DNA from 3 places in the Bacillus sp. SORGH_AS_0510 genome. Region 2 is predicted to be linked to each of the others. Evidence: a T-box and tRNA genes for the amino acid it is inferred to sense, from the RefSeq annotation. Region 2 holds a T-box; the other regions hold tRNA genes.
The links. The T-box of region 2 lies ahead of pheS (phenylalanine--tRNA ligase subunit alpha). A T-box ahead of a tRNA ligase gene usually reads a tRNA of that ligase, here a tRNA-Phe.

Region 1: it encodes a tRNA-Phe, which carries the amino acid that the T-box ahead of pheS (phenylalanine--tRNA ligase subunit alpha) is inferred to sense. The anticodon was not compared.
Region 3: it encodes a tRNA-Phe, which carries the amino acid that the T-box ahead of pheS (phenylalanine--tRNA ligase subunit alpha) is inferred to sense. The anticodon was not compared.

The regions. Positions count from the first base shown of each region.
Region 1 is NZ_JAUTAU010000001.1:4,063,298-4,073,613, reverse strand. It holds rRNA gene QE429_RS20810 (23S ribosomal RNA) at 1-1,325, shown strand, start outside; rRNA gene rrf (5S ribosomal RNA) at 1,457-1,573, shown strand; tRNA gene QE429_RS20800 (tRNA-Asn) at 1,587-1,661, shown strand; tRNA gene QE429_RS20795 (tRNA-Ser) at 1,670-1,761, shown strand; tRNA gene QE429_RS20790 (tRNA-Glu) at 1,780-1,854, shown strand; tRNA gene QE429_RS20785 (tRNA-Val) at 1,859-1,934, shown strand; tRNA gene QE429_RS20780 (tRNA-Met) at 2,087-2,160, shown strand; tRNA gene QE429_RS20775 (tRNA-Asp) at 2,164-2,240, shown strand; tRNA gene QE429_RS20770 (tRNA-Phe) at 2,247-2,322, shown strand; tRNA gene QE429_RS20765 (tRNA-Tyr) at 2,350-2,434, shown strand; tRNA gene QE429_RS20760 (tRNA-Trp) at 2,440-2,513, shown strand; tRNA gene QE429_RS20755 (tRNA-His) at 2,525-2,600, shown strand; tRNA gene QE429_RS20750 (tRNA-Gln) at 2,626-2,700, shown strand; tRNA gene QE429_RS20745 (tRNA-Gly) at 2,705-2,779, shown strand; tRNA gene QE429_RS20740 (tRNA-Cys) at 2,788-2,861, shown strand; tRNA gene QE429_RS20735 (tRNA-Leu) at 2,900-2,985, shown strand; tRNA gene QE429_RS20730 (tRNA-Leu) at 3,010-3,090, shown strand; tRNA gene QE429_RS20725 (tRNA-Gly) at 3,442-3,515, shown strand; gene QE429_RS20720 (B3/B4 domain-containing protein) at 3,805-4,470, opposite strand; gene queG (tRNA epoxyqueuosine(34) reductase QueG) at 4,578-5,708, shown strand; gene QE429_RS20710 (amidase domain-containing protein) at 5,796-6,671, shown strand; gene trmL (tRNA (uridine(34)/cytosine(34)/5-carboxymethylaminomethyluridine(34)-2'-O)-methyltransferase TrmL) at 6,784-7,257, shown strand; gene nfsA (oxygen-insensitive NADPH nitroreductase) at 7,317-8,066, shown strand; gene QE429_RS20695 (PrkA family serine protein kinase) at 8,400-10,295, shown strand.
Region 2 is NZ_JAUTAU010000001.1:1,661,258-1,671,573, reverse strand. It holds gene rnhC (ribonuclease HIII) at 1-911, shown strand, start outside; gene QE429_RS08450 (4a-hydroxytetrahydrobiopterin dehydratase) at 955-1,248, shown strand; gene QE429_RS08445 (nuclease-related domain-containing protein) at 1,453-2,427, opposite strand; gene pheT (phenylalanine--tRNA ligase subunit beta) at 2,701-5,115, opposite strand; gene pheS (phenylalanine--tRNA ligase subunit alpha) at 5,127-6,164, opposite strand; T-box leader at 6,235-6,487, opposite strand; gene QE429_RS08430 (TrmH family RNA methyltransferase) at 6,546-7,307, opposite strand; gene sspI (small acid-soluble spore protein SspI) at 7,431-7,637, shown strand; gene QE429_RS08420 (M42 family metallopeptidase) at 7,807-8,892, opposite strand; gene QE429_RS08415 (dUTP diphosphatase) at 8,968-9,459, opposite strand; gene QE429_RS08410 (DUF1294 domain-containing protein) at 9,465-9,734, opposite strand; gene rplT (50S ribosomal protein L20) at 9,794-10,150, opposite strand; gene rpmI (50S ribosomal protein L35) at 10,188-10,316, opposite strand, start outside.
Region 3 is NZ_JAUTAU010000001.1:1,480,755-1,491,070, reverse strand. It holds gene glgB (1,4-alpha-glucan branching protein GlgB) at 1-379, opposite strand, end outside; tRNA gene QE429_RS07590 (tRNA-Glu) at 1,233-1,304, opposite strand; tRNA gene QE429_RS07585 (tRNA-Ser) at 1,313-1,403, opposite strand; tRNA gene QE429_RS07580 (tRNA-Asn) at 1,408-1,482, opposite strand; tRNA gene QE429_RS07575 (tRNA-Ile) at 1,491-1,567, opposite strand; tRNA gene QE429_RS07570 (tRNA-Gly) at 1,574-1,647, opposite strand; tRNA gene QE429_RS07565 (tRNA-His) at 1,656-1,731, opposite strand; tRNA gene QE429_RS07560 (tRNA-Phe) at 1,759-1,834, opposite strand; tRNA gene QE429_RS07555 (tRNA-Asp) at 1,841-1,917, opposite strand; tRNA gene QE429_RS07550 (tRNA-Met) at 1,921-1,994, opposite strand; tRNA gene QE429_RS07545 (tRNA-Ser) at 2,026-2,118, opposite strand; tRNA gene QE429_RS07540 (tRNA-Ile) at 2,137-2,213, opposite strand; tRNA gene QE429_RS07535 (tRNA-Met) at 2,371-2,447, opposite strand; tRNA gene QE429_RS07530 (tRNA-Ala) at 2,466-2,541, opposite strand; tRNA gene QE429_RS07525 (tRNA-Pro) at 2,557-2,633, opposite strand; tRNA gene QE429_RS07520 (tRNA-Arg) at 2,640-2,716, opposite strand; tRNA gene QE429_RS07515 (tRNA-Leu) at 2,730-2,818, opposite strand; tRNA gene QE429_RS07510 (tRNA-Gly) at 2,828-2,899, opposite strand; tRNA gene QE429_RS07505 (tRNA-Leu) at 2,914-2,998, opposite strand; tRNA gene QE429_RS07500 (tRNA-Lys) at 3,013-3,088, opposite strand; tRNA gene QE429_RS07495 (tRNA-Thr) at 3,191-3,266, opposite strand; tRNA gene QE429_RS07490 (tRNA-Val) at 3,289-3,364, opposite strand; rRNA gene rrf (5S ribosomal RNA) at 3,373-3,489, opposite strand; rRNA gene QE429_RS07480 (23S ribosomal RNA) at 3,621-6,556, opposite strand; rRNA gene QE429_RS07475 (16S ribosomal RNA) at 6,907-8,444, opposite strand; gene QE429_RS07470 (MgtC/SapB family protein) at 8,947-9,642, shown strand; tRNA gene QE429_RS07465 (tRNA-Ala) at 9,732-9,804, shown strand; gene QE429_RS07460 (DUF485 domain-containing protein) at 10,125-10,316, shown strand, end outside.

The sequences.
Region 1 (10,316 bases), 2.4 Mb from region 2:
CACACTGCCAAGAAAAGCCTCTAGCGAGATAAAAGGTGCCCGTACCGCAAACCGACACAGGTAGGCGAGGAGAGAATCCTAAGGTGAGCGAGAGAACTCTCGTTAAGGAACTCGGCAAAATGACCCCGTAACTTCGGGAGAAGGGGTGCTTTTTGAGGTGAATAGCCTCGAAGAGCCGCAGTGAATAGGCCCAGGCGACTGTTTAGCAAAAACACAGGTCTCTGCGAAGCCGCAAGGCGAAGTATAGGGGCTGACGCCTGCCCGGTGCTGGAAGGTTAAGAGGAGGGGTTAGCGCAAGCGAAGCTCTGAATCGAAGCCCCAGTAAACGGCGGCCGTAACTATAACGGTCCTAAGGTAGCGAAATTCCTTGTCGGGTAAGTTCCGACCCGCACGAAAGGCGTAACGATCTGGGCACTGTCTCAACGAGAGACTCGGTGAAATTATAGTACCTGTGAAGATGCAGGTTACCCGCGACAGGACGGAAAGACCCCGTGGAGCTTTACTGTAGCCTGATATTGAATTTTGGTACAGCTTGTACAGGATAGGTAGGAGCCGTAGAAGCCGGAGCGCTAGCTTCGGTGGAGGCGTCGGTGGGATACTACCCTGGCTGTATTGAAATTCTAACCCGCACCCCTTATCGGGGTGGGAGACAGTGTCAGGTGGGCAGTTTGACTGGGGCGGTCGCCTCCTAAAGAGTAACGGAGGCGCCCAAAGGTTCCCTCAGAATGGTTGGAAATCATTCGTAGAGTGTAAAGGCACAAGGGAGCTTGACTGCGAGACCTACAAGTCGAGCAGGGACGAAAGTCGGGCTTAGTGATCCGGTGGTTCCGCATGGAAGGGCCATCGCTCAACGGATAAAAGCTACCCCGGGGATAACAGGCTTATCTCCCCCAAGAGTCCACATCGACGGGGAGGTTTGGCACCTCGATGTCGGCTCATCGCATCCTGGGGCTGTAGTCGGTCCCAAGGGTTGGGCTGTTCGCCCATTAAAGCGGTACGCGAGCTGGGTTCAGAACGTCGTGAGACAGTTCGGTCCCTATCCGTCGTGGGCGTAGGAAATTTGAGAGGAGCTGTCCTTAGTACGAGAGGACCGGGATGGACGCACCGCTGGTGTACCAGTTGTCTTGCCAAAGGCATCGCTGGGTAGCTATGTGCGGACGGGATAAGTGCTGAAAGCATCTAAGCATGAAGCCCCCCTCAAGATGAGATTTCCCATAGCGTCAAGCTAGTAAGAACCCTGAAAGATGATCAGGTTGATAGGTCAGAGGTGGAAGCATGGTAACATGTGGAGCTGACTGATACTAATCGTTCGAGGACTTAACCAAGTTTTTAGCGAACTCACATGTTTATTGAATTTTCTTCTTCATTATCTAGTTTTGAGGGAATGAATTTTTTTAAAAAATTCTCTTGCAAAATATGAAAAAGACATTATAATAAAATAGTGTCGAATAAATGGTCTGGTAATTATGGCGAGAAGGTCACACCCGTTCCCATACCGAACACGGAAGTTAAGCTTCTCAGCGCCGATGGTAGTTGGGACGAAAGTCCCTGTGAGAGTAGGACGTTGCCAGGCTGTTTTAAAATATTCCGCAGTAGCTCAGTGGTAGAGCTATCGGCTGTTAACCGATCGGTCGTAGGTTCGAGTCCTACCTGCGGAGCCATTTCTTTTGGAGAGCTGTCCGAGTGGCCGAAGGAGCACGATTGGAAATCGTGTAGGCGGGTAACCCTGTCTCAAGGGTTCAAATCCCTTGCTCTCCGCCATTAAATTTATTGCGATATGGCCCCTTGGTCAAGCGGTTAAGACACCGCCCTTTCACGGCGGTAACACGGGTTCGAATCCCGTAGGGGTCACCATTATGGAGGATTAGCTCAGCTGGGAGAGCATCTGCCTTACAAGCAGAGGGTCGGCGGTTCGATCCCGTCATCCTCCACCATCAATATTATTGTCGCGGGGTGGAGCAACGAGCGTTGCATCCGTGAATAATCTGCGAGTTGTATCAATCGAGTTACTACTTGAATATACTAACTGAGATTGATACAGTCCATACAAACTATGGGCATTAACATTAGTAATATTTTTTACCGTCGCGGGGTGGAGCAGTCTGGTAGCTCGTCGGGCTCATAACCCGAAGGTCGCAGGTTCAAATCCTGTCCCCGCAATATGGTCTGGTAGTTCAGTTGGTTAGAATGCCTGCCTGTCACGCAGGAGGTCGCGGGTTCGAGTCCCGTCCAGACCGCCATATGTTGGCTCAGTAGCTCAGTCGGTAGAGCAAAGGACTGAAAATCCTTGTGTCGGCGGTTCGATTCCGTCCTGAGCCACCATTAATTTTTATGAAACATTTTATATGTGGAGGGGTAGCGAAGTGGCTAAACGCGGCGGACTGTAAATCCGCTCCCTCCGGGTTCGGCGGTTCGAATCCGTCCCCCTCCACCATATATAGGGGTATAGTTTAAAGGTAGAACGAAGGTCTCCAAAACCTTTGGTGTGGGTTCGATTCCTACTACCCCTGCCAATAATATTGTGGCGATTGTGGCGAAGTGGTTAACGCACCTGATTGTGGTTCAGGCATTCGTGGGTTCGATTCCCATCAGTCGCCCCATAATATTTTTTAATTAATTGAGCATTGGGCTATAGCCAAGCGGTAAGGCATCGCACTTTGACTGCGACATGCGTTGGTTCAAATCCAGCTAGCCCAGCCATTTTGCGGAAGTAGTTCAGTGGTAGAACACCACCTTGCCAAGGTGGGGGTCGCGGGTTCGAATCCCGTCTTCCGCTCCATAATTTACGGCGGCATAGCCAAGTGGTAAGGCAGAGGTCTGCAAAACCTTTACCACCGGTTCGAATCCGGTTGCCGCCTCCATAAAAATTTATACAGTGCATAATCTACTTTTTATATACGCCGGGGTGGCGGAACTGGCAGACGCACAGGACTTAAAATCCTGCGGTAGGTGACTACCGTACCGGTTCGATTCCGGTCCTCGGCACTGATTTACAAAATATTTTAATATGCCGGTGTGGCGGAATTGGCAGACGCGCACGACTCAAAATCGTGTTCCTCTGGAGTGTCGGTTCGACCCCGACCACCGGTATCAATGCAAAACACTTCCTATTTGATTATAGGAAGTGTTTTTTGTGTAAAAGGAATTTAATTAAATGTGTACGTACCCGAGATAGGTAAAAATAAGCGAGTACGGTAACGTAGAAGGGATCTACGTGTCCCAAATAGGTAAATGAAAGCGAGACGGTAACGTAGAAGCAGCCAATGTTACCAGTAGAGGTAAGAGTAAGCGATATTGGTCACCATTCTATGTTGTTACCTGAAAACATCCGAAGTTTTTTAGGGGCCATTCGACATAATTCGCAAAAACCACTTGACGATTAATAAAAAAGTGTGTAACATTGTAAGGGTCAAATCGTTCAAAAAGTTGTCAAAAAATTATGCGGGTGTAGTTTAATGGTAAAACCTCAGCCTTCCAAGCTGATGTCGTGAGTTCGATTCTCATCACCCGCTCCATACATATTAACTAACGCAGTGTATCGTTACCTAGAGAACGATGCATTGCGTTTTTTCTTTATATATAGGCTTTGTAAACTTGTCTGTTGATTTGCACTCCAGGCACGAGCGGTTCGTGGGCGTTTCGGCGAGCCTCCTCGGCGCTTGCGCCTGCGGGGTCTCCCCTGACCCGCACTCCCACAGGCTTCTTCGTGCCTTCCGCTCCAATCAACAGGGTATAAAAGTCAACTATGTCCTTTAACACATTCTTTAACACAGCCTATATATATATAATTATGCCTGTATGGCATCATTTAAGGATATGATAGGATGCTTCTCCACCATGTACTTGTGTAAACATGTTCATGAGCGACTCAGTTAGCCTTTCTGCATTTTGAATGTCAGTAGAAGGTCTTAAATAGATCAGTTGTAGGGCTTCTTTAGTATCAAAAGTCACTGGTGTACGATCTGAGTCTACAAAAGGACTTCCGAAAGCACCTTCTTCATCAGATGAGACAATAAGGTTATGTAAGGAATTTAAACGTCCATTTAAGCCCATATACTCCTCACCAACACCCCCAAAGCGAATAGTAACGGGGCCATTCAAACATTTCTGGTCATAGATTCCAATAGGCACTTGATATTGTAGGGAGAAAAAATTATTAATATCAATGGCACTTTGTACGGACGAGAGGTAGTTCTGTTTCTGTATTCTCCTATATAAGGCTTCTACAGATGGACGATACCGGTTAGGATCCTTATCATTCTGTTTAAAAATAGAGCGCCATTCCTGTAATCCAGGCAACTCTGTCACAGGTTTATTTTCTAAATCAAAATAAATAGACTCCTGGAATAGCTGGAGTCTCCCCCTTAGCATTTGGGGTGAATCACTGACAATTATGTTATTATATTCAATTACACCCAGTTTAAAGTCAGGTATTCGTTCTATTATTTCTTGTGAGAGTTGAATTTCCAACCATTCCACCTCCAAAATTCATTTAAATTAGTTTATCATATATAGATGTGCAACCAAAAATTAAAACAATTAATATAAACAACTTTAGGGAAAGGAGGAATTAAACTATGGACGTCAAACAACTAAAGAAAGAACTTGTTGCCTATAGTAAGGAAATTGGGATTGATAAGATCGGTTTTACAACTGCAGATGTGTTCGGTGAATTGAAAAATCGATTAATTAGACAAAAAGAACTTGGGTTTCAATCGGGTTTTGAAGAGCCAGACATAGATAAACGGGTGACCCCATCTCTATTAATGGAGGAGCCGCGTTCCATTATAGCCATTGCTCTTGCCTATCCATCCAAGATGAACGAGCGTGTTGAAGGCAGAAAAGGTGAACGAAGAGGCTTTTTCAGCAGGGCATCTTGGGGCCTTGATTACCATCATATTCTACGAGACAGGCTAAAGAAGCTTGAAGAATTTATTTTGACAAAAGTTCCAGAAGCAAGGTTAAAATCAATGGTAGATACGGGAGAACTTTCTGATCGGGCCGTTGCAGAACGGGCAGGAATTGGCTGGAGTGGGAAGAACTGTTCTATTATTACACCAGAATATGGGTCATATGTTTATTTAGGTGAAATGATTACAAGTATCCCCTTTGAACCCGATGAACCAATAGAAGACCTTTGCGGCACTTGTACAAAATGTTTAGAGGCATGTCCAACAGGTGCATTAGTCCAAGGAGGACAAATTAATGCACAACACTGTATCTCCTTTTTAACACAAACCAAAGAGCTTATTCCGGATGAATTTAGGGACAAGATTGGAAACCGCATTTATGGCTGTGATTCCTGCCAAACTGCTTGTCCAGTAAATAAAGGGTTAAACTTTCATTTTCACGAAGAAATGGAGGCCAATCCAGAGGTGGCCAAGCCTTTGCTAAAGCCGATCTTAAAGTTAAGCAATAGGGAGTTTAAAAAGCAGTTTGGTTCTGTTTCGGGCTCATGGCGAGGAAAAAAGCCAATCCAGCGAAATGCGGTTATTGCGCTGGCTCATTTTAAAGATGATACAGCCGTACCTGACTTAATCGAGGTTATAGAAAATGAAGCAAGTCCTGTGACAAGAGGTACAGCAGCATGGGCACTCGGAAAAATAGGTGGAGAGACGGCATACACCGCCCTTTTACAGGCAAAAGACAGAGAAACAGATCGTGATGTTCTAAAAGAAATCGACAAAGCATTAAATTTCTTTAAGTAATGGAGAGCGGAACCTTAATGGTTTCGCTCTTTTCTTAATGAAATCCAACTTTCGTTCATATGTATGAATGAAAGGGGGGAAGCACGGATGATTGAATTGCTCCAAGATCTGTTTGAAAAAAGAGTTAATCAATTTGTTACTGATAAAAGAAGTCACCGGGTATTTTTTCCGAAAGCGGAGAAAAAACAGGAAACATTAGCTAAAAGGTCTGCAGAAATTGTAAAGGTAAAAGCCACAGGTAAAATTATGGAGGAGTTTACAGATGAAGAATTCCAAACGGTAAAGTACCTTGCCCACTATCAATATTTAATAAAGCAAAAAGGAATACTTTATATGGAAGAAGAAATAGAAGACCGACTGGCTAAATTCTACAAAGGTGCTTTAGTCATGGATGAAGAAAGAATACCAAAAGAAGATGTTCACTCTCTTCATGATTCAATGGAAACACACATGGAAGAGAAGGAAGAAAGGGTAAGTTATCAATACAATCGCTTAAAAGCTGTGCAATATGCCGAGCGCTGGTGGAATAGCTATAATCCCGCTTATAAAAAATTTGAAGTTGATTGTACAAACTTCATTTCACAGTGCCTTCATACAGGTGGAGCTCCAATGAGAGGGTATCCTAATCGGGGGAACGGTTGGTGGCTACAGAATAGTAATTGGAGCTATAGCTGGGCTGTAGCGAATTCCTTAAGGCTATATTTAGGGAATTCAAAGGCTGGCCTAAGAGCAAGAGAAGTAAGCAGTCCTGATCAATTGCTATTGGGAGACGTAATTTGCTATGACTTTGAAGGAGATGGGCGATACAATCATAATACTATTGTTACAGGAAAGGATGCCAATGGTATGCCCTTAGTGAATGCTCATACCTATAATAGTCGTATGCGATATTGGGCATACGAGGATTCTTCTGCTTACACACCAAATATAAAATATAGGTTCTTTAGCATTGTCGATTCATAAATGAACATTCTTTGCATACATCCATAGGGTTTCTTGCAGTAGTTTTCTTTAAAGGAAGAAATGAGAGTGGTATAATTGCTCTTATAGTTTTTTCAACCTGGGGTGAGTTTTTTTGGCAATACATGTCGTACTATTTCAACCACAAATTCCTTCTAATACTGGGAACATTGCTAGGACCTGTGCGGGGACTGGTACCCATTTACATTTAATTCGTCCGTTAGGCTTTTCCACGGATGATAAGATGTTAAAAAGGGCAGGTCTGGATTATTGGGAAAATGTAAATATTACGTATTATGACTCATTAGATGAATTTTACGAAAAAAGTGCTGGCGGTGAATTCTTTTATTTAACGGAATTTGGGCAAAAGTCTCATAGCAGCTTTGATTACAGTAACCCTGAAAAGGAGTACTATTTTATCTTTGGTAGAGAAACAACGGGTTTACCAAAAGACGTTATTGAAAATAATAAAGAGGTAAGCTTGAGAATTCCGATGACCAATAATATTCGTTCATTAAATCTTTCTAATACTGCCGCTATACTTATTTATGAAGCACTTCGTCAGCAAGATTATCGAGACCTGAAATAAAATGTTTGGAGGCCCGGAAATTTTTGGGCCTCTTTTTGCAAAAAGGAAGGGAAAATACTATGAATGATATGATTACAACGATTCTCAATCACCGTTCAATCAGGCAATTTGAGGATACGCCTTTAACAGAGGAACAAATTAAAACTATTGTACTAAGTGCTCAAGCAGCTTCGACTTCGAGTTATATTCAAGCATACTCTATCATAGGAGTGAAGGATCGAGAAAAAAAGAAAAGGTTGGCCGAATTAGCGGGTAATCAGGAATACGTTGAAAAAAACGGTCATTTTTTCGTATTTTGTGCTGATCTTTATCGCCATACCATTATTGGTAAAGAGGAGCAGAAAGACGTCATCCCATCGATAGAGGGCACAGAAAAATTCATGGTTGGTCTCATAGATGCCTCATTAGCTGCTCAAAATGCTGCTATAGCCGCAGAATCACTTGGATTAGGTATTTGTTACATAGGTGGAATTCGAAACAATCTAGAAGAGGTTAAGAGGCTTTTAAAAACACCAGAGAGAGTCATCCCATTGTTTGGACTAGCCGTAGGCTATCCTGCAAAAATGAACGATCAAAAGCCAAGGTTACCGCTTGAACACGTTTATCATGAGGATGAATACGAACAGGATATGGGTGTTTATTTGGAACAGCTTCAAGAATATGACCAGATTATCTCCACTTATTATGAACAGAGAACTGGCGGGAAAAGGAGAGACCGCTGGACTGAACAGATGGCACTTATGCTGGAAAAACAAAATAGAATGTATATGAAAGAATTCATCCAACAAAATAAATTGGATTTACGATAAAAGGCTGCCTTAAATGGCAGCCTTTTTACATAAATAAATTATTTTGTTGAACCGGGCTTATCATTGTAACCTGCAGTGAAGATTGCTGCCAAAAATGTGACCATTACTAAAACAACGATGAATGTGTTCATGTTATGTATTGCCCCCTTCGTCTTACGTATTTTTCATTTTTACCCATATGATTTTATTATATCCTAACTTTAAAAAATGAAAAGTGTAAGATTTCCTGTAACGAATAAAAAAGTTAAAGAGTCACTCACATACGCATGTTCAAGTTCATTGGTGCATAGAGTATATTAATCGTCTCTGATTAAGCTACAGGGGGAGGGCCTTATGGATATCTTAAAAAAAATCGAGATGTATCGAGAAGAAGAGGAAAAACTGCGTTGGGAAGGAACATTCGCTGATTATTTACTGATGCTGAAGGAAAAGCCATGGGTAGCACAATCTGCACATTCTCGAGTTTATAATATGATTAAGGATGCAGGGATCGAAGAGGTAAAAGGGACGAAGAAGTACAACTTTTTCAGCAATCAATTATTTGGCTTAGAAGAGTCATTGGAGCGTTTAGTCGAAGAATATTTCCATCCTGCAGCTAAAAGGCTGGATGTAAGAAAACGTATTTTACTGCTGATGGGCCCAGTAAGTGGGGGGAAATCTACTTTAGTTACCATGTTAAAAAGAGGGTTAGAAAGTTATTCGCATACCGACAGAGGTTCTGTTTTTGCCATTAAGGGCTGTCCAATGCATGAAGATCCGCTGCACTTAATCCCACATCATTTACGGGGAGACTTCTTTGAAGAGTATGGTATTCGAATTGAGGGAAATCTCTCACCGCTTAATATGATGAGACTTGAGCAGGAGTATGGCGGTAGGATTGAAGATGTTCAAGTAGAAAGAATTTTTTTCTCAGAGGATAAGCGAACTGGAATTGGTACATTTAGTCCTTCGGATCCTAAATCGCAAGATATTGCAGACTTAACAGGAAGTATTGATTTTTCAACCATTGCGGAATTTGGTTCTGAATCTGATCCTAGAGCTTACCGTTTTGATGGTGAATTAAATAAGGCTAACCGAGGAATGATGGAATTCCAAGAGATGCTAAAATGTGATGAGAAATTCCTCTGGCATTTGCTTTCATTAACACAAGAGGGGAACTTTAAGGCAGGAAGATTTGCTTTAATTTCTGCTGACGAGTTAATTGTGGCTCACACGAACGAGACGGAATACCGCTCCTTTATCTCTAATAAAAAGAATGAAGCGCTCCATTCACGGATTATTGTAATGCCAATTCCTTACAACCTTAAGGTTTCTCAAGAAGAGAGAATCTATGAAAAGATGATAAATGAAAGTGATGTATCCGATGTGCATATTGCTCCACATACGTTAAAGGTAGCAGCGATGTTTACAATTCTAACTCGTTTGAAAGAGCCTAAGAAAGGCGATATTGATTTACTGAAGAAAATGCGCCTATATGATGGGGAGAGTGTGGAAGGCTTTAATGCAGCGGATATAGCTGAACTGAAAAAAGAATATCAAGATGAAGGTATGAGCGGCATTGACCCACGTTATGTCATTAACCGTATTTCATCTACAATTATTCGTAAGGAAGTACCATCTATTAATGCCTTAGATGTTCTGCGTTCATTAAAAGACGGACTTGATCAACATCCATCTATTACTGCAGAGCTTCGAGAGCGTTATATGAATTATATTTCAATTGCCCGAAAAGAATATGATAATATTGCCAAGAAAGAAGTACAAAAGGCATTTGTGTACTCTTATGAAGAATCTGCCAAAACGTTGATGGACAATTATTTAGACAATGTGGAGGCATATTGTAATAAATCAAAGCTTCGTGATCCATTAACAGGTGAGGAAATAAATCCGGATGAAAAATTAATGCGTTCTATTGAGGAGCAAATCGGGATATCTGAAAATGCCAAAAAAGCATTTAGGGAAGAGATCCTCATTCGAATTTCTGCCTATGCAAGGAAAGGGAAGCGATTTGATTACAACTCCCATGATAGACTGCGAGAAGCCATTCAGAAAAAGCTGTTTGCTGATCTAAAGGATGTTGTCAAGATTACTACGTCTACAAAAACACCAGATGAGCAGCAACTTAAGAAAATTAATAACGTCGTTGCACGCTTAGTGGATGAACATGGCTATAATACGACATCTGCGAATGAGTTATTACGTTATGTTGGCAGCTTATTAAACCGATAACTAGGATTAAAATAGGAAGGA
Region 2 (10,316 bases):
AGATTACAGAAATGAAGAAGTATTATTCAAAGCAGCTTTTAGAAAAAAATCCACCTGGAAGCGTGTTTTCGGCCAAGACCCCTGGTTGTGTCATCACAGCTTACAATTCCGGCAAGGTGTTATTTCAGGGAAATGATAGTGAAAAGGAAGCTGGGAGATGGGGTAGTGTTGATTCATTAGGGGGTGCGCCCACTAAAAAGGTTGCTTCTTCTGCTAAGGGAGATGTACCGCCCGGCATCAGCGGCATGTCCGTTATTGGTTCGGATGAAGTGGGAACGGGTGACTTTTTTGGTCCGATCACAGTCGTTGCTGCTTATGTAAAAAAAGAACATATCCCTCTTTTAAAAGAATTAGGTGTACGAGATTCAAAGGACTTGAATGATGAGAAGATTATAGCGATTGCTAAGGTTATTAAGGATGTAGTACCGTTTAGTTTAATGACATTGAAAAACGACAAATATAATAAGCTGCAGCAGTCAGGCATGTCTCAAGGGAAGATGAAGGCACTTCTACATAATCAGGCCATTTTGAATGTATTGGAAAAGATTGCACCCGAACAACCAGAAGCGGTGCTCATTGACCAATTTGTACAGCCAAGTACTTATTTTCAACATATCAAGAGCCAAAAAGCCGTTGCGAGAGAAAATGTATATTTTAGCACGAAAGCAGAAGGGATTCACTTAGCTGTTGCAGCCGCAAGTATTCTCGCGCGTTACGCCTTCGTCCAATATATAGACAAACTGAGTGAAGCAGCAGGCTTTAAGATTCCTAAGGGGGCTGGCGCACAGGTAGATGTGGCCGCCGCCAAGTTAATTGCTAGTAAAGGGCGGGACATTCTCCCAGCCTTTGTAAAGCTGCACTTCGCTAACACGGATAAAGCCTTGGCTCTAGTAAATAAAAGGAAGAATTAATAGGGTTGGCGAATACATTTATTCAAGGAGGGGATTTCGTATCATGGCAAATCGACTTAGTTTAACAGAGATTGATCAAAAGGTTGGCGAATTATCCGGTTGGAAACTCGACGGAAAGTTCATCGTGAAAAAATATCGTTTTCAGGAATTCTTGAAAGGTGTCGCGTTCGTGAATGAAATTGCGGCGCTATCCGAAGAAGTCAACCATCACCCATTCATCGCGATCGACTATAAATTAGTCACTTTGCGGCTCACATCGTGGAATGCCGGCGGATTGACGGATCTGGATGTGGAATTGGCGGGGAAATATGATGAAATCTATGAGAAATTTAAATAATTGAGAGGATGCTCCAAGTTTTGGGGCATCCTCACTTCAATTTGGGGCTTTTTTATTTAAAATATATTAAATTTAAACAACTACGCTCTCTACACAATAGTTTATCAGCGAATTTTTGTGTGTTATCAGCGAATCTGAACCGTTTATCAGCGAATCCGGCAATTTATCAGCGGATTTGAACCGTTTATCAGCGAATTAAAAAACTCACCAAGGGATAGTCTTCGGGGAGTAGTATCGTGCCTTTTTCACACCAAAATACTTTAGATTCGCAGATTGAAGTAATCTTTTCGCGGTATCATGAGATTTAATTTGTGCAAACTCTCGGAATTGCTTGTTCGTAATCTTCGAATCGATTAATAGAAAGTAGTCCTTAAGTGCATTTATATGAGCATCTTTGAAGTATGCGTCGCAGGTATGGCAATACCATTTATGTTTTTTTCGAACAAGGGGACGATGATTACATTGTGGGCCAAAAATACCAGTTAAAATATTGTTCTTTTTGATACCGTACTTTTCCAAGATATAATTTGTTGGGATTGTATTCATTTTGATGAGAAGGCGACTTAGTTTTCGGAGTTCTTTTGTATTAAGAAGAGGTTCAGAGTATAGATTCTCAAAAAAGTGCATTTTATTATTAAAGACATCAGCCTTACATACGCGTGGTTTGACTTTATAAGCATTTTTCCCCGTGACCACATATGAAGCATTACCATTACTAATCACGACTAAATGATCAATTGGTATAGAGGGAAATTTGTGCTCAGCCATCAACTTCCTTAAATACTCTTGATGTCTTTCTGCTTGGGCAATTGGATAAATGTACCCCTTTTCCTTTTCATTATTTATTTGTGTAAACTGTTCATTGTCAGTATCAATTATTAATTTACCAGCTAGATTTTTCACTTCAATAATAAGGGCAAATTCTGAGGTTAAAAGAAGAGTATCTATTTGACAGTTGTAATCACCATCTGGAAGGTTCAGATCGTGGAGAATCCAATACTTATCATTTGGAAGCAAGCGTAAATAATAATCAAGACTTACCTCACCTCTGTAGCCGGCCTGTCTTCTTCCCAATTCCTCTAAAATTTGCTGGTACTTTGGGTAATCCAGCGGCAACCTGCGGCATAATGCCTCTAAAATAAGCATAACTAACGGAATTTTCCTTTCTTTTATAACCAAATTTATCACTCCTTTCATTTTTATTATAAATTTCTAATGGCACAGCTAAAATCCCTGCCGAAATTTATCGAAATTTGTTACAAATTTTCTAACACTTTTTTTATCAGCGATTTTCACCAGGTTATCAGCGAATATAGCAATTTATCAGCGAATTTTACGATTTATCAGCGAATATCAAAATATATCAGCGAATCGTAATTTTCCCGTAATTTTTCCCAGTAAAAAAACCAGCCCGAAGTAATTCCCTCGAGCTGGCCCCTCTTTAATGACCAATTATCCGCGTAAAACCGCGCCTGCTTTTTCTTCTAATGCTTCTAGAACGCTGCTGTGAACCTTTGTTACTTCTTCATCGGTTAAAGTACGTTCTGGATCTGCATATTTTAATGAGAACGCGATGGACTTCTTGCCTTCTTCCATTTTGTCGCCCTCGTATAAATCAAACACGTGAACCTCTTTCAACAACGGCGCACCTGCTGTTAAAATAATTTCCTTCAAGGTGCCTGACACCGTTTCACTGTTTACCACTAGGGCAATGTCTCTTGTGATAGATGGGAAGCGTGGAATGGCATCGTATTGTAATACCGGTGCTTCTGCTTCAAGGATTGCTTGTAAAGATAGCTCAAATACGTACGTATCTTTTAAGTCAAGCTCTTTTTGAACGCTTGGGTGTACTTGGCCGACGAAACCGATTTTCTCTCCATTTATGAGAACTTCTGCTGTACGTCCAGGGTGCATTCCTTCTGCCTGCGCTTGAACATATTGAACTTTTTCAGATAGACCAAGCTTCGCAAACATGCCTTCTAAAATACCTTTTACAACGAAGAAGTCTACTGCCTTCTTCTCACCCTGCCAAGAATGGCTGTGCCAAAGACCAGTTACAGCACCTGCTACATGCTCTTTCTCAGTCGGAAGCGTATCTTCGCCATTTGCTAAGAATACAGCACCCGTTTCATACACGGCTAAGCTATCGTTCTGACGAGCGCTATTGTATTTTACCACTTCTAACAACTGTGGCATGATGCTTAAACGAAGGATACTGCGTTCCTCACTCATTGGCATTGCTAAACGGATTGTATCACGCTTTTCAAGAGCAAATTGTGCAGCTTTTTCCTCACTAGTTAAGGAATAAGTTACAGCTTGATATAGTCCTGCTCCTTCAAGATATTGACGAACCACACGGCGTTTCTTTTGGTAGTCAGATAATTTTCCAGGAGTCGTAGAACCGATTGGTAATGTCTTTGGAATGTTATCATAGCCATATAGACGAGCAACTTCTTCCAATAAATCTTCTTCAATTTTGATATCACCACGGCGTGTTGGCGCCGTAACGGTAATCGTATCCTGCTCCACACTTACTGAAAACTGAAGACGGTCAAAGATATCCCTTACATCGCTCATTTGGAGTTCTGTGCCAAGGACACGATTGATTTTTTCAAGAGTAACAGATACCACTGCTGGTTCTACTGTCAGTGTATCCACCTCCGATGCTCCTTCTAACACTTCTCCGCCAGCATACTTTGCCATTAAATAAGCAGCACGTTCGCCTGCAGCGCGGACACGGTTTGGATCTACACCCTTCTCAAAGCGAGCGCTCGCTTCGCTTCGTAAGCCATGATCCTTTGATGCTTTTCTAACGGTTCCCCCGTTAAAATAAGCAGCCTCTAATAAAACTGTTGTTGTATCTGAAGTTACCTCAGAATTGGCACCACCCATGACACCGGCAAGTGCAACAGGCTCGGTACCATTCGTAATCACCAGGTGATCGGATGTTAATGTACGTTCTACATCATCAAGCGTGATAAACTTTTCGCCATCGTTTGCACGGCGAACAAGAATTTCCTTTGAACCTAACCGATCATAATCGAATGCATGTAATGGCTGACCATATTCTAATAAAATGTAGTTGGTAATATCCACAACATTGTTATGCGGACGAATTCCCGCAGACATTAAACGTGTTTGCATCCAAAGTGGGGATGGACCGATTTTCACATTTTTAATGAGTTTTGCCACATAAAGCGGGTTATCCTCTTTCGCTTCAACCACTACGTTCACATAATCCGATGCTTTTTCACTTGTTGGCTCTAAGGTTGTTTCTGGAAGCTTTACTTCTCTGCCAAGAATCGCTGCCACTTCATACGCAACCCCAAGCATGCTTAAGCAATCTGCACGGTTTGGCGTTAAGCTAAGCTCTAGTACTTCATCATCACGGTTAAGCAATTCAAGAGCATCTACGCCAACCTCTGCGTCCGCTGGAAAAACAAAGATTCCTTCAGAGTATTCTTTTGGAACAACTTTTCCTTCCATGCCAAGCTCAGTAAGAGAGCAAATCATGCCGTTTGATTCTTCGCCGCGAAGCTTCGCGCGTTTAATTTTAAAATTACCTGGTAGAACGGCTCCGACTGTTGCCACTGCTACTTTTTGTCCCTGTGCTACGTTCGGTGCACCACAGATAATTTGTACCGGTTGTTCTTGTCCCACATCAACAAGGCATTTGCTTAATTTATCGGCATTTGGATGCTGTTCACGTTCTAGAACATGACCAACCACCACTCCTTTAATGCCTTCGTTAAGAGTTTCTACTCCTTCAACTTCAATACCGCTCTTTGTAATTTTTTCAGCTAGCTCTTCTGCTGTTACACCAGTTAAATCAATATAATCCTGAAGCCATTTATATGAAACGAACATGTCGTAACCTCCTATTCATGTTTTGAAAATTGTTTTAAGAAACGTACATCATTGGTATAGAAATGTCTAATATCATCCACACCGTATTTCAGCATTGCGATTCGTTCTGGTCCCATACCGAAAGCAAATCCAGTATATTTCTTAGAATCGTAGCCAGCCATCTCAAGGACATTTGGATGAACCATTCCTGCTCCAAGAATTTCAATCCAGCCTGTTTGTTTACATACGCTACAGCCGTGGCCACCGCAAATTTTACAAGAGATGTCCATTTCAACAGACGGTTCTGTGAATGGGAAGAAGCTAGGGCGCAGACGAATTTCACGGTCTTCACCGAACATTTTCTTCGCGAATACCTCTAATGTTCCTTTAAGGTCACTCATGCGGATGTTTTCTCCGACAACAAGGCCTTCGATTTGCATGAATTGATGGGAGTGTGTCGCGTCATCATTATCGCGGCGGTATACTTTACCAGGGCAGATAATTTTAATTGGGCCTTTCCCTTGATGTTTTTCCATTGTACGGGCCTGCACTGGTGATGTATGGGTACGAAGAAGAATCTCTTCCGTGATGTAGAAGGAATCCTGCATATCACGAGCAGGGTGCCCTTTCGGTAAATTAAGTGCTTCAAAGTTATAGTAATCTTGCTCTACTTCTGGACCTTCTGCTACTTGGTAGCCCATTCCAATGAATAAATCTTCAATTTCTTCAATGATTCTTGTTAATGGATGGTGGTTTCCAACCTTTACAGGGCGGCCTGGAAGGGTAACATCAATGCTTTCAGACGCTAATTTTTCTAGAACGGCTGCCTCTTCTAGCCCCTTTTGTTTTGCTTCGATTTTTACCGCAATGGCTTCGCGTACTTCATTAGCAAGAGCCCCCATAACTGGTCGCTCTTCTGCTGAGAGTTTTCCCATTCCGCGTAGCACTTCTGTAATTGGACCTTTTTTGCCTAAATATGCAACACGAATGTCATTTAATTCTTTTAAGCTTGTGGACTGTTCCACTTTTTGAATAGCCTCTTCCTGCAATTCCTTTAAACGTTCTTGCATGTCTATTCCTCCTTAAAAATAGTTATTATGTTTGTGGTCAGCCAAAACAAACAAAAAAACCCCATCCCTGGAAAGGGACGAGGTTTGTTATTCGCGGTACCACCCTTGTAAACACGGTATGTAAAAAACACATGTGTTCGCTTCATTCGGATAACGGCTTAGGCCGGTGCATCTTTACACAAAAAACGAAAACGCTCTTTGTGGTCCCGATGCCAACTCAGGAGGTGAACTTCTCTTACCTTTTCCATAAAAGTGTTTTCAGTCACGACACTTTCTCCCTAAATGGTCCCTGATAAGGTACTTTTCTCCGTCATCGTCTTTACTATTCAATATTGCATTATTATATAATAATTTTCCGTTGAAGGTCAAACTAGATTTCGCCTATTTTTTCAAATAATAAAGAAGAACGCCTGTGGCTACGGCTACGTTTAACGATTCGCTTTTTCCGAAGATCGGGATAAAGAGATTCTTTGTTGTGGCAGATAGCAAATCTTTACCCACACCACTCCCTTCGTTACCCACGATTAGGCCGAAGGATTCTCCACCTGAAATCTCTGTGTAGACCGCTGCTCCTTCAAGAGCTGTTCCGTAAACAGGTATATTCTTTTCTTGTAGCTTATCCACCCATTCGTGGAGTTCTGCTCGTAAAATCGGAAGGTGAAAATGACTTCCCTGGGCAGCTCTTAACACCTTGGAGTTATAAATATCCACGCTACCACGTCCAACAATGACCGCGTCGATGCCTGCTGCATCGGCTGTGCGAATCATTGTGCCGAGATTACCTGGATCCTGGACTGCGTCAATCATCAAGAACGTTTGACCTTCTTCGGTCTGAGCCTCCATTCTCTTACTTGGCATCCGGCATACAGCGTAAATTCCTTGCGGTGCTTCTGTTTCTGTTAACAGATCAGAGATTTCCTCTGTTACAAGTGTGACTGGAGTAGAATTAACATCCCACCGCGGCGGTAAGCCTACTTTCTCAGAAACAATGATTTCTAATACCTGTTCTCCTTGTTTTAATGCTTCTTCTACTAAATGGAATCCTTCCACGATAAATGATTCGGTTTTATCCCGCTCTTTTTTCGTTAAAAGTTTTTTCCATTGTTTTACCTTAGGATTATTTACAGATTCAATATGTTTCAAAACGGGTTCTCCTTTTTAAAAGCTCGTATGATTTTCTCATTATATCCTAATAACCATACATAATAAAACCAAATAGTAGAAATGATATAAAAGAATGAATGTAATAAAAAGGAGTGTGTGATTATGAACTTAAATTTGCGTAATGCGATTATTCACAATGTTTCTGGTAATACGCAGGATCAATTAGAAGATACAATTGTAGATGCGATTCAAAACGGAGAGGAAAAAATGCTCCCAGGTCTTGGCGTTTTATTCGAAATCATTTGGAAGAATTCTTCTGAAGAAGAAAAGAAAGAAATGCTTACCACCCTTGAAAGCGGGTTAAAGTAATAATTTTTTATGTTAGAGCTGTCAATCTGATGGATTGACAGCTTTTTATTGTGAGTTTGCTCTTCTATCGGCGAATTCCGGGTTCCTATCGGCGAATCCACAGAACTCTCCCCGCCACTAAGAAAAAATCCCCGGAGAATCTAAAACCTCGCCGGGGATTTCTACCTTCTTATTCAAATGTAATCTTATCAACTGTTTCACGGTCTAAGCGCTTGATCACTTCAACAATTAACTTAACCGCATTTTCATAATCATCACGATGAAGCATCGCTGCATGGGAATGGATGTAACGAGTGGCAATCGTAATCGCCAAAGCTGGAACACCATTATGAGTTAAATGAATGGAACCAGCATCTGTTCCTCCACCAGGAATCGACTCATATTGGAACGGAATATTTAGCTCCTCAGCTGTATCTGTCACAAAATCACGCAATCCTTTATGCGCCACTAATGAAGCATCATAAATGACAACTTGCGGGCCTTTGCCCATTTTGCTCATCGCTTCTTTTTCAGTAATTCCAGGCGTATCCCCTGCAATACCTACATCAACAGCAAAACCGATATCCGGTTGGATTTTAGCAGCAGCTGTCTTCGCCCCGCGCAAGCCGACCTCTTCTTGCACCGCACCTACACCATAAACCACGTTAGGGTGGTCAGTTCCTTGCAGCTGACGCAACACATCAATGGCAATGGCACAACCAATACGGTTATCCCAAGCCTTTGCTAAAAGCATCTTTTCATTGTTCATCACTGTAAACTCAAAGTAAGGAACAATCATATCTCCAGGACGTATACCCCACTCCTGTGCTTCATCACTGCTTGAAGCACCGATATCAATGAACATATCTTTAATTTCAACTGGTTTTTTACGCGCTTCCGGTGATAATACATGTGGTGGCTTTGAACCGATAATACCTGTCACATCACCTTTTCTCGTAACAATTGTTACACGCTGTGCAAGCATAACCTGTCCCCACCAGCCGCCAACTGGTTGAAAGCGCAAGAACCCTTTGTCATCAATTTTTGTCACCATGAAGCCGACTTCATCTAAGTGGCCGGCAACCATTATTTTTGGACCGCCTTCTTTTCCCACCTTCTTAGCAATTAAGCTGCCAAGACCATCTGTGGTTACTTCATCAGCAAGTGGAGTTATGTATTTCTTCATTACTTCGCGCACTTCACGCTCATTGCCGGGAATCCCTTTGGCATCTGTTAGGTCTTTTAACATCGTTAATGTTTCATCGAGTTTAACCATTTATTTAGCCCCCCTAATTATGTATATCCGACCTTTATTATACCTGTAAAAGCGCAAAACTTACAAATTTTCTGGCTAATAGTTATTTTGTTGTCTTTGATAATTTACTTCGTTTTTACGAAAATATGCCTCTTCGATTTCTTCCTTAGTAAAACCAAGCAAAGCCGCCAGCTGCATATACGATTCAAACACGTTAATGTACCCATCTAATTCCTTGTTCTTTTGGAACAAGCTGATTGTTTCATACACAGCAAGGAATTGTTCCGTCACAGTGGAAGTAGAGTTAATTCCCTCCAACTCAATAGGCACCTTATTAAAACCGCATTCAATCCCCAGTGATAAAATAAAATGGATTCCGTCTACAAACTCTTCAAGAATAACATCTTTTTCTGAGGATGGCTTAACACTCCAAAACTTAAAACAACGTGTTTCGTTTGCCAATTCCCCAATTTCCACTAGCAATGCAAGGGCCTTTCTTTCAAATAAATTTTCCTTTTGCAATTCATGCTTTTCTTCTATATGAGAGTCTAAAGCCTTTTGCATGTGAAATAATTTTTCTAGATTCATCCAAATCACCACCAAACCTTTATAAAGAGAATCAGTTCAATTACTGCTAAGAAAGGAAAGCCGATTTTAAATGCTGCATGTTTTGTTTTATGACGGTATAGCTGCATACCAATAGTTGACCCAACAGCTCCACCGAAGAGAGCTACCAGCCAAAGTGTTCTCTCTGAAATTCGGTACTCATGCTTCCTCGCACGCTTTTTATCTTCTCCCATTATAAAAAGTCCTATTAAGTTCATGATTACATAGACTACAAGTAAAACCATTCTGCCATTCATTCTGACTCCCCCTTACAGAAAAAGCCATCCTCAAAAGAGAATGGCTTTATATCTTTTAATTATTTTTGTTGTTGCTTAGCTAGGTTTGCTAATTCAGCAAATGCGTTAGCATCGCTAACTGCTAATTCAGCAAGCATCTTGCGGTTTACTTCGATACCAGCAAGCTTTAAGCCGTGCATTAAACGGCTGTAAGAAAGACCGTTCATACGAGCTGCTGCGTTGATACGAGTAATCCAAAGTTTGCGGAAGTCGCGCTTCTTTTGACGACGATCGCGGAAAGCATACATTAATGATTTCATAACCTGTTGGTTAGCAACTTTATATAATGTATGTTTTGAACCGAAATAACCTTTTGCTAATTTAAGAACTCTTTTACGACGTTTGCGAGTAACTGTACCGCCTTTTACACGTGGCATGTAATTTCCCTCCTAGAATAAATCGATCTGTCCGAGATTATTTTACGTAAGTTAATAATTGACGAATGCGTTTGAAATCGCCTTTAGAAACAAGAGTTCCTTTGCGAAGTTTACGCTTAGCTTTTGTAGATTTGTTCGCGAATAAGTGGCTTGTATAAGCATGGTC
Region 3 (10,316 bases), 180 kb from region 2:
CTAGTGAATAAACAACAGAAGCAGTCATTGGTCTTATTTCAGAATAAAACGCGAATGGATCTGACTTAAGGAGTGTCTCACCAGTTTGTGAGAAAATTTCATACTTATAAATACTTCCTGTTAAGTCTTGATTCAAAATTAGAATCCAAACGCCTTCGTTGTTCACTCTTTCTAATTCATACCCTTCACCATTCCAGTTGTTAAAATCACCTACAAGTCTTATTTGATGGGCATTAGGTGCCCATACACAAAATCGTGTAAAAACGTGGTTGGAATTCCTGAAGATATGAGCGCCAAAAAGCTGATGACTTTGAAAGAAGTTTCCTTCATGAAATAAGTGCAGCTGGTAATCAGTAGGAAATAACGTGTTCACTGTCATGGCTAACCTCATCCCCATTGAAAATATGTATTTCAAAGACCAATTATAATTCCAAATAGATGATATGCCTCCAAAAACTTTTTTATCTTTTCTGACAATTACTGATTTAATGTTCTAGAAAGTTTCAATTATCATCAATATTCAACACAAAACGACAAATAATCCATCGTTATTCGACAGGAATCTTTAAAGTTTTTTTGAATTTTTTATTTAAAATACAATAAAAAAATTATTTGATTTATATCACATTAAAGGAGTGAAATTTCAAGAAATGCAGAGTTTTGTAAGCGTTATCAATATTTATTCGGGATGGAGATTTGCGGATTTGTTATTTTAAGATAATAATTTTATGTATTGTTTTGTGAATTGTTCTTAAAATTGAGTACAGGGTCTTTTTGGCTAGTGTATGAGGAAATAGTCACGGTAAATGGAGTGGTGAACTTTTTGCTAGACTCGTCACATGTAGGGCATCTACGTTACCCTATTAAGTCGAGAATGCAGCATTGGGTAACGGACATGTCGTCTATGTTACCCAAACAGGACCTGGATAACAATTTGGGTCATATAGAAGTGGTCTACGTGACTTGAATAGGGTTTTCACGCTGCAATGGGTAACGTAGAAGCAGGCTACGTTAACCAACTAGATTTTTTTTGTTCTGCTCGGTCACGTAGAGCACCTCCACGTTACCCAACTAGATTTTTTTTGTTCTGCTCGGTAACGTAGAGCACCTCTACGTTACCTAAATTACTCAGGAATAAATATAACTGAGTGTACTTAAACAATAATCATTTCCAATCTTCCTTTAAAAAGGAACAAAAAAAACTGATGATACTTTATCATCAGTTTTTTTTATGACCCCTACGGGATTCGAACCCGTGTTACCGCCGTGAAAGGGCGGTGTCTTAACCGCTTGACCAAGGGGCCAAAATCTATGGCAGAGAAGAAGGGATTCGAACCCTCGCGCCGGTTACCCGACCTACTCCCTTAGCAGGGGAGCCCCTTGAGCCACTTGGGTACTTCTCTATAATGGCTCCGCAGGTAGGACTCGAACCTACGACCGATCGGTTAACAGCCGATAGCTCTACCACTGAGCTACTGCGGAATAATATATGGTGGGCCTAAATGGACTCGAACCATCGACCTCACGCTTATCAGGCGTGCGCTCTAACCAGCTGAGCTATAGGCCCACATTTTGGAGCGGGTGATGGGAATCGAACCCACTACATCAGCTTGGAAGGCTGAGGTTTTACCAGTAAACTACACCCGCAAAATAAATGGGGCGACTGATGGGAATCGAACCCACGAATGCCTGAACCACAATCAGGTGCGTTAACCACTTCGCCACAATCGCCACAATAAAAACTATATTTAATTAAAATGGTGGCTCAGGACGGAATCGAACCGCCGACACAAGGATTTTCAGTCCTTTGCTCTACCGACTGAGCTACTGAGCCAACATATGGCGGTCCGGACGGGACTCGAACCCGCGACCTCCTGCGTGACAGGCAGGCATTCTAACCAACTGAACTACCGGACCATATTGCGGGGACAGGATTTGAACCTGCGACCTTCGGGTTATGAGCCCGACGAGCTACCAGACTGCTCCACCCCGCGACGGTAAAAACTATTTAATTCTGAAATAATATGGCGGAGGAAGAGGGATTCGAACCCCCGCGCGGTTTAACCCGCCTGTCGGTTTTCAAGACCGATCCCTTCAGCCGGACTTGGGTATTCCTCCATATTATATAAAAGATAATGGTGGACCTTGTAGGACTCGAACCTACGACCGGACGGTTATGAGCCGTCTGCTCTAACCAGCTGAGCTAAAGGTCCAAGTTGAAGTTCTATTACCATAATATTAAAACCGTCTGTCCCATCTCAGAAAGCATACTCAAGTAGCAGCTCGATGGTGACAACTCGTTGCATTTTCATTGGAGCCTTGCTCGTTGCTCTAACCAGCTGAGCTAAAGGTCCAAGTTCATTAAATATTTGGTAGCGGCGGAGGGGATCGAACCCCCGACCTTACGGGTATGAACCGTACGCTCTAGCCAGCTGAGCTACACCGCCAAATAGTTATTAAAATTATGGTGGAGCCTAGCGGGATCGAACCGCTGACCTCCTGCGTGCAAAGCAGGCGCTCTCCCAGCTGAGCTAAGGCCCCATAATTTATTAAAAATGGTCGGGAAGACAGGATTCGAACCTGCGACCCCTTGGTCCCAAACCAAGTGCTCTACCAAGCTGAGCTACTTCCCGTAATAATGGCGCGCCCGAAAGGAGTCGAACCCATAACCTTCTGATCCGTAGTCAGACGCTCTATCCAATTGAGCTACGGGCGCAATATTTTAAAAATGGTGCCGAGGACCGGAATCGAACCGGTACGGTAGTCACCTACCGCAGGATTTTAAGTCCTGTGCGTCTGCCAGTTCCGCCACCCCGGCAATTAAGAGAGCGGAAGACGGGATTCGAACCCGCGACCCCCACCTTGGCAAGGTGGTGTTCTACCACTGAACTACTTCCGCATATTAAGTTTAAATGGTGCGGGTGAAGGGAGTCGAACCCCCACGCCTTGCGGCGCCAGATCCTAAGTCTGGTGCGTCTGCCAATTCCGCCACACCCGCATATTCATTTAAAATGGTGAGCCATGAAGGACTCGAACCTTCGACCCTCTGATTAAAAGTCAGATGCTCTACCAACTGAGCTAATGGCTCATATAACTAAAGTGTACTAAAAAAGCAAATTGTTTTTTTGCTGAAAATCCCTTCAGGATTTCTCGCATGCTTCCGCTGATGTTAACCAAGAAGTAAGAAGCATGGTGCCGGCGAGAGGACTTGAACCCCCAACCTACTGATTACAAGTCAGTTGCTCTACCAATTGAGCTACACCGGCAATTAGTTTGAGAAAAAATATATGGTGGAGGATGACGGGATCGAACCGCCGACCCTCTGCTTGTAAGGCAGATGCTCTCCCAGCTGAGCTAATCCTCCGTATAACAGCCTGGCAATGTCCTACTCTCACAGGGACTTTCGTCCCAACTACCATCGGCGCTGAGAAGCTTAACTTCCGTGTTCGGTATGGGAACGGGTGTGACCTTCTCGCCATAATTACCAGACTATTAATGCGACACTATTTTATTATAATGTCTTTTTGATATTTTGCAAGAGGAATTTCAAAAAAATTTCATTCCCTCAAAACTAGATAATGTAGAAGAAAGTTCAATAAACATGTGAGTTCGCTAAAAACTTGGTTAAGTCCTCGAACGATTAGTATCAGTCAGCTCCACATGTTACCACGCTTCCACCTCTGACCTATCAACCTGATCATCTTTCAGGGTTCTTACTAGCTTGACGCTATGGGAAATCTCATCTTGAGGGGGGCTTCATGCTTAGATGCTTTCAGCACTTATCCCGTCTGCACATAGCTACCCAGCGATGCCTTTGGCAAGACAACTGGTACACCAGCGGTGCGTCCATCCCGGTCCTCTCGTACTAAGGACAGCTCCTCTCAAATTTCCTGCGCCCACGACGGATAGGGACCGAACTGTCTCACGACGTTCTGAACCCAGCTCGCGTACCGCTTTAATGGGCGAACAGCCCAACCCTTGGGACCGACTACAGCCCCAGGATGCGATGAGCCGACATCGAGGTGCCAAACCTCCCCGTCGATGTGGACTCTTGGGGGAGATAAGCCTGTTATCCCCGGGGTAGCTTTTATCCGTTGAGCGATGGCCCTTCCATGCGGAACCACCGGATCACTAAGCCCGACTTTCGTCCCTGCTCGACTTGTAGGTCTCGCAGTCAAGCTCCCTTGTGCCTTTACACTCTACGAATGATTTCCAACCATTCTGAGGGAACCTTTGGGCGCCTCCGTTACTCTTTAGGAGGCGACCGCCCCAGTCAAACTGCCCACCTGACACTGTCTCCCACCCCGATAAGGGGTGCGGGTTAGAATTTCAATACAGCCAGGGTAGTATCCCACCGACGCCTCCACCGAAGCTAGCGCTCCGGCTTCTACGGCTCCTACCTATCCTGTACAAGCTGTACCAAAATTCAATATCAGGCTACAGTAAAGCTCCACGGGGTCTTTCCGTCCTGTCGCGGGTAACCTGCATCTTCACAGGTACTATAATTTCACCGAGTCTCTCGTTGAGACAGTGCCCAGATCGTTACGCCTTTCGTGCGGGTCGGAACTTACCCGACAAGGAATTTCGCTACCTTAGGACCGTTATAGTTACGGCCGCCGTTTACTGGGGCTTCGATTCAGAGCTTCGCTTGCGCTAACCCCTCCTCTTAACCTTCCAGCACCGGGCAGGCGTCAGCCCCTATACTTCGCCTTGCGGCTTCGCAGAGACCTGTGTTTTTGCTAAACAGTCGCCTGGGCCTATTCACTGCGGCTCTTCGAGGCTATTCACCTCAAAAAGCACCCCTTCTCCCGAAGTTACGGGGTCATTTTGCCGAGTTCCTTAACGAGAGTTCTCTCGCTCACCTTAGGATTCTCTCCTCGCCTACCTGTGTCGGTTTGCGGTACGGGCACCTTTTATCTCGCTAGAGGCTTTTCTTGGCAGTGTGGAATCAGGAACTTCGGTACTAAATTTCCCTCGCTATCACAGCTCAGCCTTTACGGAAAGCGGATTTTCCTACTTTCCAGCCTAACTGCTTAGACGCGCATATCCAACAGCGCGCTTACCCTATCCTCCTGCGTCCCCCCATCACTCAAACGATAAAGAGGTGGTACAGGAATATCAACCTGTTGTCCATCGCCTACGCCTTTCGGCCTCGGCTTAGGTCCCGACTAACCCTGAGCGGACGAGCCTTCCTCAGGAAACCTTAGGCATACGGTGGATGAGATTCTCACTCATCTTTCGCTACTCATACCGGCATTCTCACTTCTAAGCGCTCCACCAGTCCTTACGGTCTAGCTTCAACGCCCTTAGAACGCTCTCCTACCACTGACATCTACGATGTCAATCCACAGCTTCGGTGTTACGTTTAGCCCCGGTACATTTTCGGCGCAGAGTCACTCGACCAGTGAGCTATTACGCACTCTTTAAATGGTGGCTGCTTCTAAGCCAACATCCTGGTTGTCTAAGCAACTCCACATCCTTTTCCACTTAACGTAAACTTTGGGACCTTAGCTGGTGGTCTGGGCTGTTTCCCTTTTGACTACGGATCTTATCACTCGCAGTCTGACTCCCACGGATAAGTCTTTGGCATTCGGAGTTTGTCTGAATTCGGTAACCCGATGAGGGCCCCTAGTCCAAACAGTGCTCTACCTCCAAGACTCTAACAACGTGAGGCTAGCCCTAAAGCTATTTCGGAGAGAACCAGCTATCTCCAAGTTCGATTGGAATTTCTCCGCTACCCACACCTCATCCCCGCACTTTTCAACGTGCGTGGGTTCGGGCCTCCATCCAGTGTTACCTGGACTTCACCCTGGACATGGGTAGATCACCTGGTTTCGGGTCTACGACCACATACTCATTCGCCCTATTCAGACTCGCTTTCGCTGCGGCTCCGTCTCTTCAACTTAACCTTGCATGGGATCGTAACTCGCCGGTTCATTCTACAAAAGGCACGCTATCACCCATTAACGGGCTCTAACTACTTGTAGGCACACGGTTTCAGGAACTATTTCACTCCCCTTCCGGGGTGCTTTTCACCTTTCCCTCACGGTACTGGTTCACTATCGGTCACTAGGGAGTATTTAGCCTTGGGAGATGGTCCTCCCTGCTTCCGACCGGATTTCACGTGTCCGGCCGTACTCAGGATCCACTCAGGAGGGAACGAAGTTTCGACTACAGGGTTTTTACCTTCTCTGACGGGCCTTTCCAGGCCGCTTCATCTACCCCGTTCCTTTGTAACTCCATGTAGAGTGTCCTACAACCCCAAGAGGCAAGCCTCTTGGTTTGGGCTATGTCCCGTTTCGCTCGCCGCTACTCAGGGAATCGCGTTTGCTTTCTCTTCCTCCGGGTACTTAGATGTTTCAGTTCCCCGGGTATGCCTTCAATACCCTATGTATTCAGGTAAAGATACTGTTCCATTACGAACAGTGGGTTCCCCCATTCGGAAATCTCTGGATCAAAGCTTACTTACAGCTCCCCAAAGCATATCGGTGTTAGTCCCGTCCTTCATCGGCTCCTAGTGCCAAGGCATTCACCGTGCGCCCTTTCTAACTTAACCTAAAAGGTTTATTACTCTATATATAATAGAGAGAAAACTAAAATGGCGATTACTCGATGTTTCTTGACTTTCTTCTTTACGATTATCTAGTTTTCAAAGAACGAGGCTACTGATTTCAATCACAACGTGATTAAACTTCAGAGCTTTACATCATGCTGCCTTGCGACGAGCTGAAGAGTTACCTCTTCGAATATGCTATGGCGCAGGAGCAAAGCAATTATTAAGACGTTTAAATCTAGTTGTAAAAGACCAACTAGTCAGAGAGAAATTGCACTCTCAAAACTAAACAAACAGAAAACAATCAAACAAACATGTTTTGTCTGGCTCATAGGTCCAGCTTATATCCTTAGAAAGGAGGTGATCCAGCCGCACCTTCCGATACGGCTACCTTGTTACGACTTCACCCCAATCATCTGTCCCACCTTAGGCGGCTGGCTCCTTACGGTTACCTCACCGACTTCGGGTGTTACAAACTCTCGTGGTGTGACGGGCGGTGTGTACAAGGCCCGGGAACGTATTCACCGCGGCATGCTGATCCGCGATTACTAGCGATTCCGGCTTCATGTAGGCGAGTTGCAGCCTACAATCCGAACTGAGAATGGTTTTATGGGATTGGCTAAACCTCGCGGTCTTGCAGCCCTTTGTACCATCCATTGTAGCACGTGTGTAGCCCAGGTCATAAGGGGCATGATGATTTGACGTCATCCCCACCTTCCTCCGGTTTGTCACCGGCAGTCACCTTAGAGTGCCCAACTGAATGCTGGCAACTAAGATCAAGGGTTGCGCTCGTTGCGGGACTTAACCCAACATCTCACGACACGAGCTGACGACAACCATGCACCACCTGTCACTCTGTCCCCCGAAGGGGAAAGTCCTATCTCTAGGAGTGTCAGAGGATGTCAAGACCTGGTAAGGTTCTTCGCGTTGCTTCGAATTAAACCACATGCTCCACCGCTTGTGCGGGCCCCCGTCAATTCCTTTGAGTTTCAGCCTTGCGGCCGTACTCCCCAGGCGGAGTGCTTAATGCGTTAGCTGCAGCACTAAGGGGCGGAAACCCCCTAACACTTAGCACTCATCGTTTACGGCGTGGACTACCAGGGTATCTAATCCTGTTTGCTCCCCACGCTTTCGCGCCTCAGCGTCAGTTACAGACCAGAAAGCCGCCTTCGCCACTGGTGTTCCTCCACATCTCTACGCATTTCACCGCTACACGTGGAATTCCGCTTTCCTCTTCTGCACTCAAGTCCCCCAGTTTCCAATGACCCTCCACGGTTGAGCCGTGGGCTTTCACATCAGACTTAAAGGACCGCCTGCGCGCGCTTTACGCCCAATAATTCCGGACAACGCTTGCCACCTACGTATTACCGCGGCTGCTGGCACGTAGTTAGCCGTGGCTTTCTGGTTAGGTACCGTCAAGGTACCGGCAGTTACTCCGGTACTTGTTCTTCCCTAACAACAGAGCTTTACGACCCGAAGGCCTTCATCGCTCACGCGGCGTTGCTCCATCAGACTTTCGTCCATTGTGGAAGATTCCCTACTGCTGCCTCCCGTAGGAGTCTGGGCCGTGTCTCAGTCCCAGTGTGGCCGATCACCCTCTCAGGTCGGCTACGCATCGTCGCCTTGGTGAGCCGTTACCTCACCAACTAGCTAATGCGCCGCGGGCCCATCTGTAAGTGTCAGCCGAAACCGACTTTCAGCTTTTCCTCATGTGAGGAAAAGGATTATCCGGTATTAGCTCCGGTTTCCCGAAGTTATCCCAGTCTTACAGGCAGGTTGCCCACGTGTTACTCACCCGTCCGCCGCTAACCACCGAAGTGGTTCGCTCGACTTGCATGTATTAGGCACGCCGCCAGCGTTCGTCCTGAGCCAGGATCAAACTCTCCAAGAAAGTTGATTAGCTCATTTTGTTACGTTGGCTAACTTCAATTAAGAAGTTAAATATTATTGTTTGTTGACGTTTTGTTTGTTTAGTTTTCAAAGAACAATTATTGTTACAAGACTGTTCAACAGCTTGTACTTTATTGCTTCGCCGCTCAAAAGCGACCTCTTTAATTTAACATATCTCTCAACTTAATGTCAATAACTTTTTTTCGAAACATCTTTTTGTTATTTACACTCTCGCTGAGGACGAGATTTAATATATCATGATATAAAAATGTTTGCAATATAATTTCATAAGTTTTTTTAGATTTATTAATGTCATATATAAAAACATGAGCGGATAAACTAATAAGAAAGCCCTCGGTAGTTTACGTTCTACTCATCAATTAATCCCCAATATATTTTTTTAATCTTTCATTGCATCCTTCATTATGTGTAAAATCAAAGTAGGTTCCACTTAGTTGCTTATCCCTTTAAAGAACTGACTATTAAATTGGACGTGAATGATAATGAATAATATGGAGATGGATATTCTAATAAAATTAGGAATTTCCGCTGTTTTCGGCCTAATTATTGGTTTAGAGCGTGAATTAAAAAGAAAACCGGTGGGTTTAAAAACGAGTCTAGTTATCTCAGTAGTAAGCTGTTTGTTAACTATCGTATCAATTCAATCCGCATATATGTTCCCTAACTCTGATGAAGTGAAAATTACAATGGACCCTCTCCGTTTAGCTGCTCAAATAGTTTCAGGTATTGGATTTTTAGGTGCTGGAGTAATTTTGCGTAGAGGAAATGACAGTATCTCAGGGTTGACCACAGCTGCAATGATCTGGGGCGCAGCCGGAATTGGCATAGCTGTTGGTGCGGGATTTTATTTAGAAGCCTTTGTCGGGGTTGCTCTTCTTATTATTAGTGTGGAATTAATCCCTTTTTTAATGAAACTATTTGGTCCGAAGCAATTACGTGAAAAAGAAATCATGCTTCAACTCTTTATAAGAGATCAGGCACAGATTGATAAAGCAATAAGCTACCTTATAGAGAAAAAATATATCGTCCGTCGTCTTAAAATAAAGGACTTAGATAATGGAGATCACTTAGTTCAAATTCTAGTTGCTGTCGATTATCGTGAAAGGACCACCGAAGTGTATGCATCCGTTTCTAATTTAGAAGGTGTAAAGAAAGTAGAAATTGAAAGTATGAGTTAATAGCCCTTTAAATTATGACAGTATTGGAATTTTCCTCTTGCAAGTTATTTGGAATGCATATATAATTTTTCATGTACCGATTAATATTTGGGGGCTTAGCTCAGCTGGGAGAGCGCTTGCATGGCATGCAAGAGGTCGTCGGTTCGATCCCGATAGTCTCCATATTTAGAAAACCTTTGCGTAGCAAGGGTTTTCTTTTTTTGTTCAGTCAATAACCAACTCTACCTTCTCTCTCCTTAATGGTTAAATTTTCCTATTTTTAAGGAATTACCTTGCCTACTTATTTGTGTTTTCCCTATAATTAGAAATGTAATGTTTTAAAAATTTCGAAAAATCTGCAATCTATGCGAGGTGAACATTTATATAGTAAGCATTTTCCTCAGTTTCTCTTTCATTTTGCTATCTTCACCACTTGACCAATCAACTTTTCTTTTCTTTGTACCTCGGATTTGACTAAGGGTTTTTGAGAGGGGGAGCTTCCATTGGAGGCAAAACAAATAAAGGCTAATATTAAAAACGATTACAGTGCAATCGCTCAATCATCTTCATTCCAGACATTACTCTCCGAAAAGAAAAAATTTATCATTCCAATCACCATATTCTTTTTCTGTTTTTATTTTGCCTTACCCATTTTAACTTCCTACACAACTATCCTAAACAACAAGTTCATCGGC